Regions from separate parts of the Diaphorobacter sp. MNS-0 genome, predicted to be linked through region 2. Evidence: riboswitches for the same ligand, from Rfam matches in the RefSeq annotation. Region 2 holds a riboswitch; the other holds the start of a gene.

Region 1 (8,418 bases), 1.1 Mb from region 2:
TACCGCGCCTCCGCCCGACGGCAATGACCGTCCCCTAACAAACACCAACCTACGGCAATTGCAAATCACAACCCAAGTTTCAGGAGCACCATCATGACCATCGAAATGATCGAGTCCGAAGAGTTCAACCAGGGCACGCAGATCAAGGTGATCGGTGTCGGCGGGGGCGGCGGCAACGCCGTCGAGCACATGATCTCGCGCAACGTGCAGGGCGTGGAGTTCGTCACGGCCAACACCGACGCGCAGGCGCTCACCCGCAGCACGGCGCATCGCACCATCCAACTGGGCGCAAGCGGCTTGGGCGCGGGCAGCAAGCCCGACAAGGGCCGCGAGGCCGCCGAGGCTGCGCAGGAGGACATCCGGCAGGCCATCCAGGGCTCGCACATGCTGTTCATTACCGCCGGCATGGGCGGCGGCACGGGCACGGGCGCTGCGCCCGTGATCGCGCGCGTGGCCAAGGAGATGGGCATCCTCACGGTGGGCGTGGTCACCAAGCCCTTCGACTGGGAGGGCGGGCGCCGCATGAAGAACGCCGACGATGGGCTGGCCGAGCTCGAAGCCAACGTCGACTCGCTGATCGTCGTGCTCAACGAGAAGCTGCTGGAGGTGCTGGGCGATGACATCACCCAGGAAGAAGCCTTCGCGCACGCCAACGATGTGCTCAAGAACGCGGTCGGCGGTATCGCCGAGATCATCAACGAGTACGGCCAGGTGAACGTGGACTTCGAGGACGTGCGCACCGTGATGGGCGAACCCGGCAAGGCGATGATGGGCACGGCCACGGCCAGCGGCCCGGATCGCGCGCGCATCGCGGCCGAGCAGGCCATCGCCTGCCCGCTGCTCGAAGGCATCGACCTGTCGGGCGCCAAGGGCGTGCTGGTGCTGGTCACCGCAAGCAAGGGCAGCCTCAAGCTGGCCGAATCGCGGCTGGCAATGAACACCATCAACGCCTACGCCTCGCCGGACGCGCATGTGATCTTCGGCGCGGCATACGACGACACGCTGGGTGACGAGATCCGCGTGACCGTGGTGGCCACGGGCCTGTCGCGCCAGAACGCGCGCCGCCAGCCCATGCAGGTGGTGCAGGGCAGCCTGCGCACCGGCACGGACAACGTGGCGTACCAGATGCCGATGGCCGGCGCAGCGGTCGGAGTTTCCGCCGGCATGGTGGGCGGTGCGGCCCAGGCCGACTACGGCAGCATGGCCGTGCCGAGCGTCTGGCGCACCAACCGTTCCGTGGCCACGGCGCGCGTGGATGCGCTGTCTTCGGGCGGCATGGACGAACTGGAGATTCCGGCCTTCCTGCGCAAGCAGGCGGACTGAAGCTCCACCGGCGCCACGACCAAGGTGCCTGAATGAAAAAGCCGCTGGCGTGCCAGCGGCTTTTTCATGTGCGGTCGCGCATCCGCATGACGTGCGCTACACGGCGCGCACTGGCGCCTGTGAGTGCCGCACGGATCGGCGCGCGCCGCGGGGGCTGCAGCACGCGTGGGCGCCGTGGCGGGGCGGGGTCGCTGTACCTCGCCTGCCTGCACGCGGAACAGCGCCACCACGTCCGTCAGCTTCATGGCCTGCTCGCGCAGGCTGGCCGCCGCGGCGGTGGATTCCTCCACCAGCGCGGAGTTCTGCTGCGTCATCTGGTCAAGCTGGTGCATGGCGGTGCTGACCTGGGCAATGCCCTGGCTTTGCTCGGAGGTGGCGGCGCGCACTTCGCCAATGATGTCCGTCACCCGCTGAACGCTGCTGACGATCTCGGTCATGGTGCTGCCGGCGCTGTCCACCAGTGTCGTGCCGGAGCGGACCTTTTCCACCGAATCGTTGATCAACGCCTTGATCTCCTTGGCGGCTTGCGCACTGCGCTGCGCGAGCGTGCGGACCTCTCCGGCCACCACGGCAAAGCCCCGGCCTTGTTCGCCGGCGCGCGCGGCCTCCACGGCAGCGTTGAGCGCCAGGATGTTGGTCTGGAAGGCGGCACCGTCGATCACGCCGATGATGTCACTGATCTTGCCGCTGCTGGCGTTGATGCCTTCCATGGTGCTCACCACCAGGGATACCACGTCCCCGCCGCGTGCCGCCACCTGCGCGGCCGATGCGGCCAATTGGTTGGCGGTCTGGGTGGCGTCGGAGGTCTGGCGCACCGTGCTGGAGAGCTCTTCCATGCTGCTGGCCGTGGCCTGCAGGTTGCTGGCCGTGTCCTCGGTGCGATGGGCCAGGTCGTTGTTGCCCTGCGCGATCTCACTGGCCGCGGTGGCAATGCTGTCTGAGGCGCTGCGCACCTCAACCACGAGGCGGCGCAGCGAGGCCACCATCTGCGACGCCTTGCCATCCTTGCTGCGCTGCAGTGCGTCCGTGATCTGTTTGAGCAGGTCGTTGCCATCGCCGTCCTTGAGCTTGCCGGCCATGTCCTGGCCTTCCCACTCGGGCTTGATGGGATGCATCACGCCGCGGCTGTCCATGGTCCAGATGTAGAAATACTCGGTCTTGCCTTCCGCACCGCCGTAGCGCGACAGGCGCAGGGATTCCTTGGCGGCCTTCTGCGCGTCCTCTACGCTCATCGCGCCCTTGTCGGCCGCTTCCTTGTAAGCGGCGACGATGCTGTGCGCCGTCTGCACGGCGGTGGTCAGGGTTTCCTTGCGGGCGTCGATGATGAGCTTGCGCTCCTGCAGCAACGACAGGGTCGACATCACGATCAGCGCGAGCAGCGCCGTTCCCAGCATGGCAAGAATCTTCATCTTGAGGCTGAGCTTGGTCATGGGGGGCTTTCTCCGAAATTCGCCAAAATGGCGAGTTTTGTAAACATTTATTAACATAATTACCGCATTTGTTCCAATTTTGTTCGGCGACGCGCTCGTTGTCCGTATGTCAGCGCTTCTGCAGATCGACGCGCAGCGCAGGCGGCAGAACGTTTCGCTGCTATCAACGTCATAGAAAAGGGGTACTGCCGGCCCGTGTGTGGCGGACTAAAATCGGCGGATGCTTCAGCAACGCACCATCAAGACCCTGACCCGCGCCGTGGGCGTAGGCCTGCACGGCGGCCAGCGGGTCGAGTTGACGTTGCGCCCGGCACAGCCGGACACGGGGATCGTGTTCCGCCGCGTGGATCTGCCGGAGCCGGTGGACATTCCCATTACCGCCACGGCCGTCGTGGATACGCGCATGGCCTCGACCATTGGCGCTGGTGGTGCGAAGGTGCATACCGTGGAGCACCTCATGTCGGCCTGCGCAGGGCTGGGGCTGGACAACCTCTACATCGACATCACGGCGGAGGAGGTGCCGATCCTCGACGGATCGTCCGCTTCCTTCGTGTTCCTGCTGCAAAGCGCGGGGGTGGAGTTGCAGAACGCGCCCAAGCGCTTCATACGGGTCAAGCGCCCCGTGGAAGTGCGTGAAGGCACGGGCCAGCAGCTCAAGTGGGCGCGGCTGGAGCCCTACCATGGCTTCAAGCTGCGCTTCGACATCGACTTCGCCCACCCCGCCGTGGACTCCACCGGGCAGAGCGCGGAGTTCGATCTGGGCGAAGGCAACTACGCGCGCGACATTGCGCGCGCCCGCACCTTCGGCTTCACGAAGGACGTGGAGATGCTGCGCTCCAGCGGCCTGGCGCTGGGTGGCGGGCTGGACAACGCCATCGTCATGGACGACTACAAGGTGCTCAACGCCGATGGCCTGCGCTACGACGCCGAGTTCGCCCGCCACAAGATCCTCGATGCCATGGGTGACCTGTACCTCGTCGGCAAGCCGCTGCTGGCGGCCTATAGCGCCTTCCGCTCGGGCCACGCCATGAACAACCTGCTGTTGCGCGAACTGCTGGCCCACGAGGATGCGTGGGAGATCGTGACCTTCGAGAATGAGCGCCAGGCGCCCGCAGGTTTCACACAGCCGGTGCGTGCCTGGTAACGGACGGGGGACGCGTGCATGTTGATCTTCCGATGGGCTGTCCTTCTGCTGCTGCTGGCTGCCGGCGTGTCGTTTGCCTTTTTTGCCGCTACGGGACAGCAGCGCTACAAGCGTTTTGGACTGGTCATCGTCAAATGGACCGTGATCGCGGCGTCCATGTTCTTCCTGGTGCTGATCCTCGAGCGTCTGCTGTAAGGCACCTTGCTGGCGGTCAAGTCGCCTATACTCGGCCCCGCTCCGGGGTGCACGTAACGGCGTGCTGAGATGGCGGACCTGACCGCCGGAACCGCGAACTTGATCTGGTTCATGCCAGCGTAAGAAGAGCTGCAGTCGGATAGGGGGAAACGGGTACACCCGCAAGAAGGGTCGTGCTCCGTCCGTCCATCCGATCGATAGCGGAGCAATTCCATCCATCCCGCCGATGAAGGAGCTGCCCGCCATGAATGCCCCCGACAAGTTCGCCAGCCTGCTTGCGCTCACGCGCGAACCCTTTCCCGCTTCCACCAAGTCCTACCTCGCCGGCAGCCAGCCCGGGCTGCGCGTGCCGGTGCGCGACATTCAGCTCACCAACGGCGAAGTGGTGAGCGTGTACGACACGTCCGGCCCCTATACCGATCCTGCCGTGCAGATCGACGTGCGCAAGGGCCTTGCGAGCGTGCGGGGCAAATGGATTGCCGCGCGCGGCGACACCGAGGGCTATGAGGGTCGCGTGCGCAAGGCGCTGGACGACGGCCAGAAGGCCGAGGATGGCGACCGCCTGGCCCAGCTGCGCGCCGAGGCTGCGGCGCTGCAGCGCCAGCCGCTGCGCGCCAGGAGCGGCGCCAACGTCACGCAGATGCACTACGCGAAGAAGGGCATCGTCACTCCCGAGATGGAATACGTGGCCTTGCGCGAGAACGGTCGCCGCGAGTGGATGCAGCAATACATGCAGGACACCGCGCGCGAGCAGCGCCTGGCCGGCAACCCGCTGGGTGCGAGCATCCCGAAAATCATCACGCCCGAGTTCGTGCGCGACGAGGTCGCCCGTGGCCGCGCCATCATTCCCGCCAACATCAACCACCCCGAAGTGGAGCCCATGGCCATCGGGCGCAACTTCAAGGTGAAGATCAACGCCAACATCGGCAACTCCGCCGTCACGTCGAGCATCGAGGAAGAGGTGGAGAAGCTCGTCTGGGCCATCCGCTGGGGCGCCGACAACGTGATGGACCTGTCCACCGGCAAGAACATCCACACCACGCGCGACTGGATCGTGCGCAACTCGCCCGTGCCCATCGGCACGGTGCCTATCTACCAGGCGCTGGAAAAGGTCGGTGGCATTGCCGAGGACCTGACCTGGGAGATCTTCCGCGACACGCTGGTCGAGCAGGCCGAGCAGGGCGTGGACTATTTCACCATCCACGCGGGCGTGCGCCTGGCCTACATCCACCTGACGGCCCAACGCCGCACGGGCATCGTGTCCCGTGGCGGCTCCATCATGGCCAAGTGGTGCATGGCGCACCACCGCGAAAGCTTTTTGTACGAGCACTTCGAGGACATCTGCGACATCATGAAGGCCTACGACGTCAGCTTCAGCCTGGGCGACGGCCTGCGCCCCGGCTGCGCCTCGGATGCCAACGACGAGGCGCAGTTTGCCGAGCTGCACACGCTGGGCGAACTCACGCAGATCGCCTGGAAGCACGACGTGCAGACCATGATCGAAGGCCCCGGCCACGTGCCCATGCACATGATCCAGGCCAACATGACGGAGCAGCTCAAGACCTGCCACGAGGCGCCGTTCTACACCCTGGGCCCGCTGACCATCGATATCGCCCCCGGCTACGACCACATCGCCAGCGCCATCGGTGCCGCCATGATCGGCTGGATGGGCACGGCCATGCTGTGCTACGTGACGCCCAAGGAGCACCTGGGCCTGCCCGACCGCGACGATGTCAAGCAGGGCATCATTGCCTACAAGATCGCGGCCCACGCGGCCGACGTGGCCAAGGGCCACCCGGGCGCCCGCGCGCGTGACGATGCGCTCAGCCAGGCGCGGTTCGACTTCCGCTGGCAGGACCAGTTCAACCTGGGCCTGGACCCCGATACGGCCAAGGAGTACCACGACGAGACCCTGCCCAAGGACAGCGCCAAGGTGGCGCACTTCTGCTCCATGTGCGGGCCGAAGTTCTGCTCGATGAAGATCACGCAGGAAGTGCGCGAATTCGCCCAACAGGGCCTGCAGTCCAAGGCCGAGGAGTTCAACCGCACGGGCGGCGAGCTCTACGTGCCCATCCACCGCGCCGACTGACCCACGCAAAGCCGCCGGCCTGTCATGCCAGGCCGGCTCCAAGTGGCCGTATCAGGCCGCGGCCAGCAGCCGGGTGGGCATGGGCGACGGCAGTGCGTGCGCCAGTTCACCCGGCAGGCGGAAGCGGCTGACCTGCGCCGCCAGCTCATGGGCCTGGCCGCGCAAGCTCTCGGTGGCGGCCGCGGACTCTTCCACGAGGGCCGCGTTCTGCTGGGTCATCTGGTCCAGCCGCGACAGGGCCGAGTGGATGGAGAGGATGTCCTGCTGCTGCGCATGGTGGCTGGAGCGTATGTCGGCCATCGTGCGCGCGGCGTCCTGGATGGCCGCCACCACCTGCTCCATGGTCCGCTCCGCATCAGCGGCCAGGGTGGCGCCGGCATCCACCTGCTGCACGGACGCCTGGATCAGCGCCTTGATCTCGCGCGCGGCCTCGGCCGAGCGGTTCGCCAGGCTGCGCACTTCGCTGGCCACCACCGCGAAACCGCGGCCCTGTTCACCGGCACGTGCGGCTTCCACCGCGGCGTTCAACGCCAAGATGTTGGTCTGGAACGCGATCGAGTCGATCATGCCCGTGATGTCGCCGATCTGGTGCGCGCTGTGGGCCACTTGCTGCATGGTCTGCTCCATGCGCGTCACCACGTTGCTGCCTTCGTGCGCGGTAGCTGCCGCCTGTGCGGCGCGTGCCTCGGCATGCTCGGCGGTCTCGGCCGATTGTTGAACGGCGCGTGTCACATGCTCCAGCGCGGCGGCCGTTTCCTGCAGGCTGGCTGCGGCCTCCTCGGTGCGGGTGGACAGGTGGGCGTTGCCGTTGGCCATCTCGGACGAAGCCGTGTGCAGGCTGTGCACGGAGGTGCTCACCTGTCCGGCCAGGCTGCGCAGCGCGGACTGCATGACCGACAGGGACGTCAGCATGTGCCCGGTTTCGTCCCGGTCGTGGCCCACGATGTCCTGGCGCAGGTCCAGCCCCGCAACACGCTGCGCGGTGTCGCTGGCCAGTGCAATGGGCCGCGTGATGCTGCGCACCAGCCACAGCGCGAGCAGGGTGCCCAGCACCAGGGACAGGCTGCCGAACGCCAGCAGCGACCAGCGCGCCTGCTGGCTCCAGCCGCCCACGGCCAGGGCGGCCGTGTCGATGGACTGGCGCTGCGACTGCGTGAGCGCATCCAGCGACCCCAGCAATGCCTGAGACGCGGGCAGGAAGCGCTCGCCATACACCTGCTGAATGCGTGACGTGAGGCCGAAGTCGCGTGCCTGCACCAGTGCGGCCTGGGCCTCGTGGAAGTCGGCGGCCCGCGCCTTCACGCGGGACAGCAGTTCCTCGTCGGCTGTGCCGGCCAGCCGCTGTGCCAGGGTGGCTACCAGCCTGTCGTACTGCTGCTGCGTAGCGGCAATGTCGGCGCCGATAGCTTGTCCCACCTCGGGTTCTGAACTCAAGGCCACGGCCTTGTAGCGCTCGGCATTGATGGCCTGCAGCCGATAGGCGTCGGCCACCAGTCGTTCGTTGGCCACGCTGTGCTGAACCATGTCGTCCGTCGACTGGCCGATGTGCCGCAGCGACCACACGCCGATGGCCGAGCCGACCAGACTCAGCGCCAGCACCGTCATGAACAGGCCCAGCAGCCGGCGGCCCAGCGGGCCGATGGAAAGAGAGCGGGTAGGGGAAGAAGAGAAGGACATGCGCGTGTTCGGGGTGACCAAAGCCTTAGGGCCGAACCGCACTATGGACAAAGATTGTGACAATATGTTTTCTAGGCATGCCTTGCCGCGTTCCCTAAGCCCCATCTCACCAGAGACAACGGGACCGTGATTACCCTGCCTTGGGATTGAGCGCTTGCAACACACAGTTGCATTCCGGTCCGCCCACGAGGCGGTATCTCTGCCATGGCGTGGAACTTGCACACGCCGGTCATCATGTTCAGCAAAGGAATGCCATGAGGGTTCTGGGGCAGCTTTCCATTCGCGCGCGGCTGTATTTCGCCACGACTTTTTCCCTGGTCCTGCTGACTGCAGTGGGCGCTCTGGGCTACGTTGCGCTCGACCGCTCGCGCAGCACGCTGCAAGAGCTGTTCGCGCGCCAGGTGCAGACGCTCACCGACATGGCCGAACTTCGCACCGGCTTGGGGCACCTGCGCCGCGCCGAGAAGGACATCATCATCAACTTCAACAACGCCGTGGAGGTGCAGGCGCTGCGTGAGGGCTGGAGCCGCCAATTGGATGCGCTGCGCAAGAGCATGGCG
Region 2 (8,418 bases):
CTGCTGCACCGGCGCGATGCCTTCCAGGCCGCGCCCGCGCTGCTGGCGCAACTGCAGGCACTGCGCGAGGCGGGCCGCATCCAGGTCGTGATCGGCCAGATCACGGGCGTGGAGACCGCGCCCGACGGCACCCTGCAGGCGCTGGCCCTGCTGGACCCGCAAGGCGAGCCACAGCGCCAGCCGCTGGACCTGTTGCTGGCCTACCTGGGCATCTCTCCGCGCCTAGGGCCCATCGCCGACTGGGGCCTGGCGATGGACCGCAAGCAGCTGACCGTGGACACGGCCACTTTCGCCACCAGCGTCCCCGGCATCTACGCCGTCGGCGACATCAACACCTACCCCGGCAAGCGCAAGCTGATCCTGTGCGGCTTCCACGAAGCCACCCTCGCCGCCTTCGCCGAGGCCGAACGGCAGGCGGGCCACAAGCTGCCCCTGGAATACACCACCAGCAGCGAACGGCTGCAAGTCCGGCTGGGCGTCGCCCCGGCCCGCTGACCTGCGGCGACGGCGCGGCGCGCCCTGCGGCAATGCGCCGGGCGCTATTGAAGCAGGAGCTTGCAGCGCGCGTTCCGCCTTGTTTCCAAATAGAAAAATGTCTAAGAATGGCTTGTAGAGTGCGCTGCTAGCTCTATTTTTCATAGCAATTGACGTTTCGGCCATCGGTTCGCGCCTGAAACGGCCGGAACTTCGCACGCGGGCGGCCCTCCACCTGGGGGTTGTCATCCCTCAGTTCCAACTCCAAGGAGATCACCCCGTGCCCTTCGCACTGCCCCTGCCGCATCGCATCCTATCCAAAGCCCTGGCCGCCGCCGCGCTGGCCCTGCCCCTGCTCATGCCCGCCGGCGTGCAGGCGCGCGAGTTCGTCAGCATCAAGGGCAATGCGGTCAACGTGCGCGAGAAACCCAGCACCCGCTCGGCGACGCTGTGGGAGCTGGGCCGGGGCTATCCGCTGCAGGTGCAGCAGCGCAAGGGCCGTTGGCTCCAAGTGCGGGATTTCGAGGAGCCGCTCGGCTGGGTGTACGCGCCGCTGACCAGCAAGGCGCCGCACCGCGTGGTGACGGCACGCGTCGCCAACCTGCGCGCCGGCCCCGGCCAGCAGCACAAGACCGTGGGCAAGCTGCAGCAGCATGAGGTGGTGCGCAGCCTGGGCCAGTCGGGTAGCTGGGCCCGGGTGCAGCGCGAAGACGGGCAAAAGGGCTGGGTGGCCCGGCGCCTGACCTGGGGCTGGTGATATTTCGGGTGCCGCGGCGGTGTGGGCCTGTGGCGCGCGCGGTGCCCGGCGCTCCCTCAGCCGCCCGTTACTCGATCACACGCTGCGCCACCGGCGCATAGCCATGGTTGAGCGGCCCGTGGCCGTGGCCGGTGCGCACATCGGCCCCGGCAGCGATCGCGCCCAGAATGTACTGGCGAGCCAACCGCACCGCCTGCGCCAGCGGCTGGCCCAATGCGAGGTGCGCAGCGATCGCCGACGACAAGGTGCAGCCCGTGCCGTGGCCGTTGTGCGTGACGATGCGCGCAGCTTCCAGGCGGTGGCGCTCGTCGCCAGGCAGGGCCAGCACATCCACCACCCGGTCGCCCGGCAGATGCCCGCCCTTGAGCAGCACCGCGCGCGCGCCCAGCGCCAGCAGGTCGGTGGCGGCCGCGTCCAGCGCGCTTTCGTCGGCAATGGCGCGGCCCAGCAGCCAGCCGGCCTCGTCCAGGTTGGGGGTGACCACGGCGGCCAGCGGGAACAGCGCGCGCACCAGCGTTCCCACGGTTTCCTCGGCAATCAGCCGGTCGCCGCTGGTGGCGACCATCACCGGGTCCAGCACCACGTTGGGCAAGCCATGGCGAAGAATCGCGTCGGCCACCACCTGCACCACCTCGGGCGAATGCAGCATGCCGATCTTCACCGCGTCCACGCCGATGTCCTCGACCACGGCGTCGATCTGTGCGCGCAGCATCTCGGGCGGAATGCCGTGGATGCCCGTCACGCCGCGCGTGTTCTGCGCGGTGATGGCGGTGATCGCGGTCATGCCGTAGCAGCCCAGGGCGCTGAAGGTCTTCAGGTCGGCCTGAATGCCCGCGCCGCCGCCGCTGTCCGAGCCCGCGATGGTCAACACGCGCGCATAGCGCCGGCCACCGCCGGGCGTCTGTGTCTCTTGGTTCATGGCAAAAATTATCGGCCAAGCCGCAGCGCATTCAACGCAGCCGCGGCAACGCCAGAGCCTGCGCCACGTCAACAACAGGGGCACCACCCCTGTGCTGTAATGCCGGCCACGGACGAAACAGGGGTGTCCCCGCCGCACTAAGAACGTGTTGACGAAAGCGGCAGGCGACTGAGAAATACCCTAAGCACCCGATCCAGGTCATGCTGGCGTGGGGAGTTTCAACAGCATCGGCGCGCCGCGCGCTCCCGTTTTGTCCTTTGGTTGTTTGGCCTGGCCTTTCATCACGGACACGATGCACACTTTCCCCACCCTTCGCTCCTCCTCCCGCGTCACCATCCTGGGCGCGGGCCTCATGGGCCGCCTGCTGGCCGTCGAACTCGCCCGCCAGGGCCACGCCGTTGAGGTGCACGAGGCCGGCACCCGTGCCGCCGAAGGCGCCGCAGCCTACGTGGCCGCCGCCATGGTGGCCCCCCTGGCCGAATCCATCGTGGCCGAGCCCGGCGTGGTGCGCATGGGCGTGCACTCGCTGGCGCGCTGGCCCGAGCTGCTGGCACCGCTGGCCGCACCGGTGTACTTCCAACATGACGGCACGCTGATCCTGTGGCACCGCCAGGACGCACCCGAAGCCGCGCGCATGCGCCTGAAGTTCGAGCAGACCCAAGGCCTGGTGCCCGGGCTGCCGCGCATGCAGGCGCTGGACAGCGCTGGCGTGGCTGCACTGGAGCCCACGGCCGCACAGCGCTTCCACCAGGGCCTGTACCTGCCCGGCGAGGGCCAATTGGACAACCGCCAGGCCCTGGCCGCGCTGGCCGCCACCATGGACCAGTTGGGCGTGGTCACGCATTGGGGCAGCGCGCGCCAGCCGGCCGACTTCACTCCCGGCCAGGCCGGCCAGCCCGACTGGGTGCTGGACTGCCGGGGCCTGGGCGCGCGTGCGCAATGGCCGCAACTGCGCGGGCTGCGCGGCGAGGTGGTACGCCTGCACGCGCCCGACGTGACGCTGCAGCGCCCCACGCGCATCGTGCATCCCCGCTACCCGATCTACATCGCACCGAAGGAGAACCACCTGTTCGTCATCGGCGCTACCGAGATCGAATCCGACGACATGTCGCCCGCCAGCGTGCGCTCCACGCTGGAGCTGCTGAGCGCCGCCTACGCCGTGCACCCGGGCTTTGCCGAGGCGCGTATCCTGGAGATCTCCACCCACTGCCGCCCCACCCTGCCCGACAACCTGCCCGCCGTGCGCGTAGTTCAGGATCGCGTGCTGGAGGTCAACGGTCTGTACCGCCACGGCTTCATGATCGCACCGGCCATGCTCGATGTGGTCATGCAGGTGCTGAACACGGGACAATCCGAGCTCGCCCCTGGATTCGACCTCTCGCTGCAGCTCGACCGCGAAGCTGCGCTGCACACATGAACGTATTCATCAACCAAAACGCCGTGCAACTGCCCGATGGCGCTACCGTCGCCGACGCCGTGGCCCACCTGGCCCCCCAGCCCCCGTTTGCCGTGGCCGTGAACCTGCAGTTCGTGCCCAGTGCCCGCTATGCCTCGCACGCCCTGCAGTCCGGCGACCAGATCGAAATCATTGCGCCGGTCACCGGCGGTTGAAACCATTGCTCATGAACAGTCCTACATCCTCCCCCGACACGCTGGTGCTCTACGGCCAGGCGTTCCAGAGCCGCCTGCTGCTGGGCACCGCGCGCTACCCGTCTCCCGCCGTGCTGGAGGCCGCCGTGCAGCGCGCGCGGCCCGCGATGCTCACCGCATCGCTGCGCCGCCAGGGCAGCAACCCGGCCGAATCCGGCAGCAGCTTCTGGGAACTGCTCAAGCGCCTGCAGGTGCCGGTGCTGCCCAACACCGCCGGCTGCCATAGCCTGCAGGAAGCCATCACCACCGCCCATATGGCGCGTGAAGTCTTCGACACCCCCTGGATCAAGCTGGAGCTGATCGGCGACGACTACACGCTGCAGCCCGATACGCTGAACCTGGTGCAGGCAGCCGAGCAACTGGTCCGCGAAGGCTTCTACGTGCTGCCCTACTGCACTGAAGACCTGGTGCTGTGCCAGCGCCTGGTGGACGTGGGCTGCCAGGCCGTCATGCCGTGGGCGGCGCCCATCGGCACGGGCCGCGGCCCGGTGAATCCCTATGGCCTGCAACTGCTGCGCGAGCGCCTGGACGTGCCGCTGCTTGTGGACGCCGGCCTCGGCCTGCCGTCCCACGCCTGCCAGGTGATGGAATGGGGTTACGACGGCGTACTGCTCAACACGGCCGTGGCCCTGGCGACCGACCCCGTGCAAATGGCCGGCGCCTTTGCCGATGCCGTGGCCGCAGGCCGCGCCGCCCGCATGGCCGGCGCGATGACACCGCAGGAGGCGGCGCAACCCAGCACGCCCGTGCTGGGCACGCCGTTCTGGCACCACGCGCAGGACTGAGCATGCCGCAAGCCGCCGCGCCATTGCCTTCCGCAGCCGCCATGGAGCAAGCCATCCGCCAGCACCATGCGTCGGCGTTTGCGGACTTCCCGCCGCAGCCGATGCCGGCGACAACCGTGGAAGACCCCGTGTACCGCGCAGCCCTTGCGGCCTGCAGCGCCCTGGGTTTCATCGCCCATGACGCAGACTGCCTGGCCCGCGCCTGGGCTGCGCAGACGCGGCGCACCGGCCGCTTCGACCCGGCGCAGTGGCCCGACGAGCCGGCAGACTTCGGACTGCAGCCGCGCCCCCATGCGCACCCCTTTGCAGCCTGCCCGCAGAACCTGGGTCTCTACGCCGTATTGCCCGATGCCCAATGGGTGGGCCGCATGGCGCAGGCCGGCGTGCCGACGGTGCAGCTGCGCTTCAAAAGTGACGACCCTGCGGCCATCACGCGCGAGGTACGCGCCGCAGTGCAGGCCGTGCAAGGCACCGCTTCGCTGCTGTTCATCAACGACCATTGGCGCCAGGCCATCGCGGCCGGGGCCTATGGCGTGCACCTGGGCCAGGAGGATCTGGATGCGCTGAGCCCCGAAGAGCTGCGCACGCTGCGCGGGTCCGGGGTGCGCCTGGGCGTAAGCACGCATGGCTACGCCGAGATGGTGCGCGCCGACGCGGCCAGCCCCAGCTACATCGCCATGGGCGCGGTGTTCCCCACCACGCTCAAGAAAATGGCCACAGTGCCCCAGGGCGTGGCGCGGCTGGCGGGCTATGCCCGGCTGATGCGCGGCTATCCGCTGGTTGCCATCGGCGGCATTGGCCTGGCCCAGTTCCCGCAAGTGCTGGCCACCGGAGTGGGGTCGATTGCCGTGGTGCGCGCCGTGGTGGCGGCCGATCAGCCGGAAGCCGCTGCGGCGCAGCTCATGCGGGCCATCGACGCCGGCAGGCGATAGCCCCGTCCGCGCACGGGGGGCGTTCGCGCTTCAGAAGCGGTTCTTTTGCGACTGCTCCAGTTCGAAGCGCAACTCCAGCTTGTCGTTTTCCATGCCAAAACCCACGGCCTGCCCTTGCGCGGGCGCCGGGGTGACGGGCACGGGCGGCAGATCGCTGAGGGTGATGTGAGGCGGCCCGGACACGACCACGTCCACCGCGGCGACGCAAGTGGATGCTGGCGAGCCGTCATCCACCGGCAGCAGCGCCAGGCCGGCCGCCATCGAGTCCAACGACCGGCCCGACCCATCCTGCGCGCCCATCGGGTGGAGCGCTGGCGTGGCACGCGGGGTGGTGCGCGCGCGGGGCGGCGGCGCACCGCGCAAATGTGCGGGTGTGGTCTGGGCGATGGACAGCAGCAGCAGCAGATCGTCCAGCGCCGCCAGGTCGAAGGGCCCCTCGCCCTGCGTCTGTCCCCGGTGAAATAAGAGGCCCTCCAGCACGGCCAGGACCTCGGGCGAGGACCATGCCGCCTCGACCCGTGCCAGCGCCTCGGGGTGGTCTTCCAGGCTCCGGCCCAGTTGCTGGAACTGTGCAAATGGAGGCACGCGTACATTGAACCGCTCCTCGACCTGCGCGCGCAGGCCGTCGAAGCTGTCGGTTCGCCCCAGTTGGTGGTACAGCCGCAGCAGTTCAATATGCGCCAGCGGCGAGTCTTCGCCGTGCTGCGCGATGTATTGGCGCAGCACATGGATCGCCTGCTCGTGCTCGCCCACCGAGGTGAAAAATTCAGCCTGCTGTTGCAGATCGAACAGCGACTCGGGCTGCACACCGGACTGGGCCCTTGCCTGCAAGGGCTCCACAGCCGGCGCCGCCACCGCGGGGCCTGGAGCCGCCGCGGGTGCACTCACTGGCGCGGTAGTAGGCGCGAGCGGAGGCGGCCCACTGTCCGACCCTTGCGGCGGCGGCGCTGTCGGCTGCCAGACATCGCGCGCATCCGGCTCCACCTGCAGCCGGAGCTTGCCGTCAGGGCCCTCCGCGGCCACGGCCCCGGCCCGCAGGCCACCGCTGAGTGCCACCGAGTCACGCCATGCCTGCAGCGCCTCGCGCCGCGTGCGGCGCAGCAGCCAGGCAATGCAGGCCAGCGCGAGCACCAGCAGCCCCGCGAGCATGTACACCACGGTCGCGGGGAACCCCTGCGACTCCACCTGCGCCAGGCGCTCGCGCAGCTCAGCCGCCGTTGCGCGCTCGCGCTCCACCAGCTGGCCCTGCGCGGCCGCATCGGCCTCGAGCCTCTTGAGCCGCTCTTCAAACCGATGTGTTTGGGCCGTCGAAGTGTCCAGCGCCTGCCACCACGCGGCCGACTCCGCACGCAAGGCCTCGCTGGGGCGCGGCGACATCTGGGGCGGCTCGCGCGTGAGCTGCAGCGCGGACGCATTGTCAGGACCCAAATCCAGGGGTTCCATTACCAGGCGGGAGGGAGCCGCCGCAGCCGCGGGCGGCGAGGCTTTGGCGCCGATGCGCAGCGTCGTGGCGGTCTTAGCCGCCCGCGATGGGCGTGCCGCCCGCTCGGCCGGGGCATGCGTGGACGCCGCGGGAACACGCGGCTGCGCACGAGGCCGCCGGACCGTGCGTGCGCCCTCCCCCTCGCCGCCCAATGCATTCCGCACTTGCGGCGTAGCGCGTGGTGCGGGCACCGCCAGGCGCGACAGATCGATGGGCTGCCGTGCCGCTGGGGGTGCAGTGCCGGGCGGGTCTGCCAGGAACGTGTAGGTGCGCGACACACGCCCTTCGCAGCCGGCGGTGAGCGTGGCAGTCAGCACCGGCTCATCCACGGGAATGAGCGCCTGCACGCGCACCATCGGAATGGCGCCTCCTTCCAGGGGAGTGACATGCACACGCGTTTCGGGGACAGTGGTTGCGCCTAAGACCAGCCGCGCCCCGAGGCAGGAAGACGCGACGGTCTTGCCGGGATCGGGCCGTACCTCGAAGGTGAGATCGATCGTGGACCCCAGAACCACTGTGCCGTGGCTGCCGCCAAGCGAAAGCGCGCTGGCCCCAAACGCTGCGGCATAGATCCAGGCGCCGACAAGTAGGTTACGCATAAACACAATGGTTTCAATTTGTTTATAAATTTTGCCATAACCCTGCCGCATCCGATAGCGCTAGATAATTGCCGCCATGCAAACGGTCTTCACTTCAATCGGCATCGTGGGCACTGGCGCCATGGGCCGCGGCATCGCGCAGATCGCCGCCCAGGCAGGCAGCACGGTCTACCTCTATGACACCCATGGCGGCGCCGCCGACGCCGCCCGCACCCACATCCACCAGCAGTGGCAGCGTCTGGTGGACAAGGGTCGGCTGGACGAGAGCCTGTTGCCGGCTCTGGTGCAGCGGCTGGTTCCCGTCACGTCGCTGCACGACTTCGCGGCTTGCGAATTGGTGGTGGAAGCCATCGTCGAGCGACTGGATGCCAAGCAGGAACTGCTCAAACAGCTCGAAGCCATCGTCTCGCCCGAAGCCGTGCTGGCCAGCAACACGTCATCGCTGTCCATCACCGCCGTGGCCGCACCGCTGCAGCGGCCGCAGCGCATGGCAGGCTTTCACTTCTTCAACCCGGTGCCGCTGATGAAGGTGGTCGAGGTCGTGGCCGGCCTGCGCACGGACTCCCATGTCTGCACCCGCCTGGCCGGCTATGCGCGCGCCATGGGCCACACCCCGGTGATGGCGCAGGACACGCCGGGCTTCATCGTCAACCACGCAGGGCGGGGCTACGGCACCGAGGCGCTGCGCATCGTGAGCGAGGGCGTGGCCGATTTCGCCACCGTGGACCGCATCCTGCGCGACCAGGTGGGCTTCAAGCTCGGCCCCTTCGAGTTGCTGGACCTCACCGCGCTCGATGTGTCGCACCCGGTCATGGAGTC

What was found. A riboswitch is a leader RNA that binds a small molecule or an ion and turns the genes downstream of it on or off. The one in region 2 is predicted to bind thiamine pyrophosphate.
Region 1: it holds a riboswitch for thiamine pyrophosphate, as region 2 does, so the genes downstream of both, thiC (phosphomethylpyrimidine synthase ThiC) here and K2L43_RS10735 (FAD-dependent oxidoreductase) in region 2, are expected to answer to the same signal.

The regions. Positions count from the first base shown of each region.
Region 1 covers NZ_CP080761.1:3,357,925-3,366,342, reverse strand. The annotation lists gene ftsZ (cell division protein FtsZ) at 94-1,323, shown strand; partial or broken gene K2L43_RS16000 (methyl-accepting chemotaxis protein) at 1,395-2,753, opposite strand; gene lpxC (UDP-3-O-acyl-N-acetylglucosamine deacetylase) at 2,974-3,897, shown strand; gene K2L43_RS15990 (hypothetical protein) at 3,916-4,092, shown strand; TPP riboswitch at 4,126-4,235, shown strand; gene thiC (phosphomethylpyrimidine synthase ThiC) at 4,337-6,181, shown strand; gene K2L43_RS15980 (methyl-accepting chemotaxis protein) at 6,233-7,858, opposite strand; gene K2L43_RS15975 (methyl-accepting chemotaxis protein) at 8,113-8,418, shown strand, end outside.
Region 2 covers NZ_CP080761.1:2,255,739-2,264,156, forward strand. The annotation lists gene K2L43_RS10720 (NAD(P)/FAD-dependent oxidoreductase) at 1-495, shown strand, start outside; gene K2L43_RS10725 (SH3 domain-containing protein) at 833-1,231, shown strand; gene thiD (bifunctional hydroxymethylpyrimidine kinase/phosphomethylpyrimidine kinase) at 1,299-2,150, opposite strand; TPP riboswitch at 2,260-2,382, shown strand; gene K2L43_RS10735 (FAD-dependent oxidoreductase) at 2,443-3,567, shown strand; gene thiS (sulfur carrier protein ThiS) at 3,564-3,761, shown strand; gene K2L43_RS10745 (thiazole synthase) at 3,773-4,585, shown strand; gene K2L43_RS10750 (thiamine phosphate synthase) at 4,588-5,517, shown strand; gene K2L43_RS10755 (hypothetical protein) at 5,548-7,392, opposite strand; gene K2L43_RS10760 (3-hydroxyacyl-CoA dehydrogenase) at 7,676-8,418, shown strand, end outside.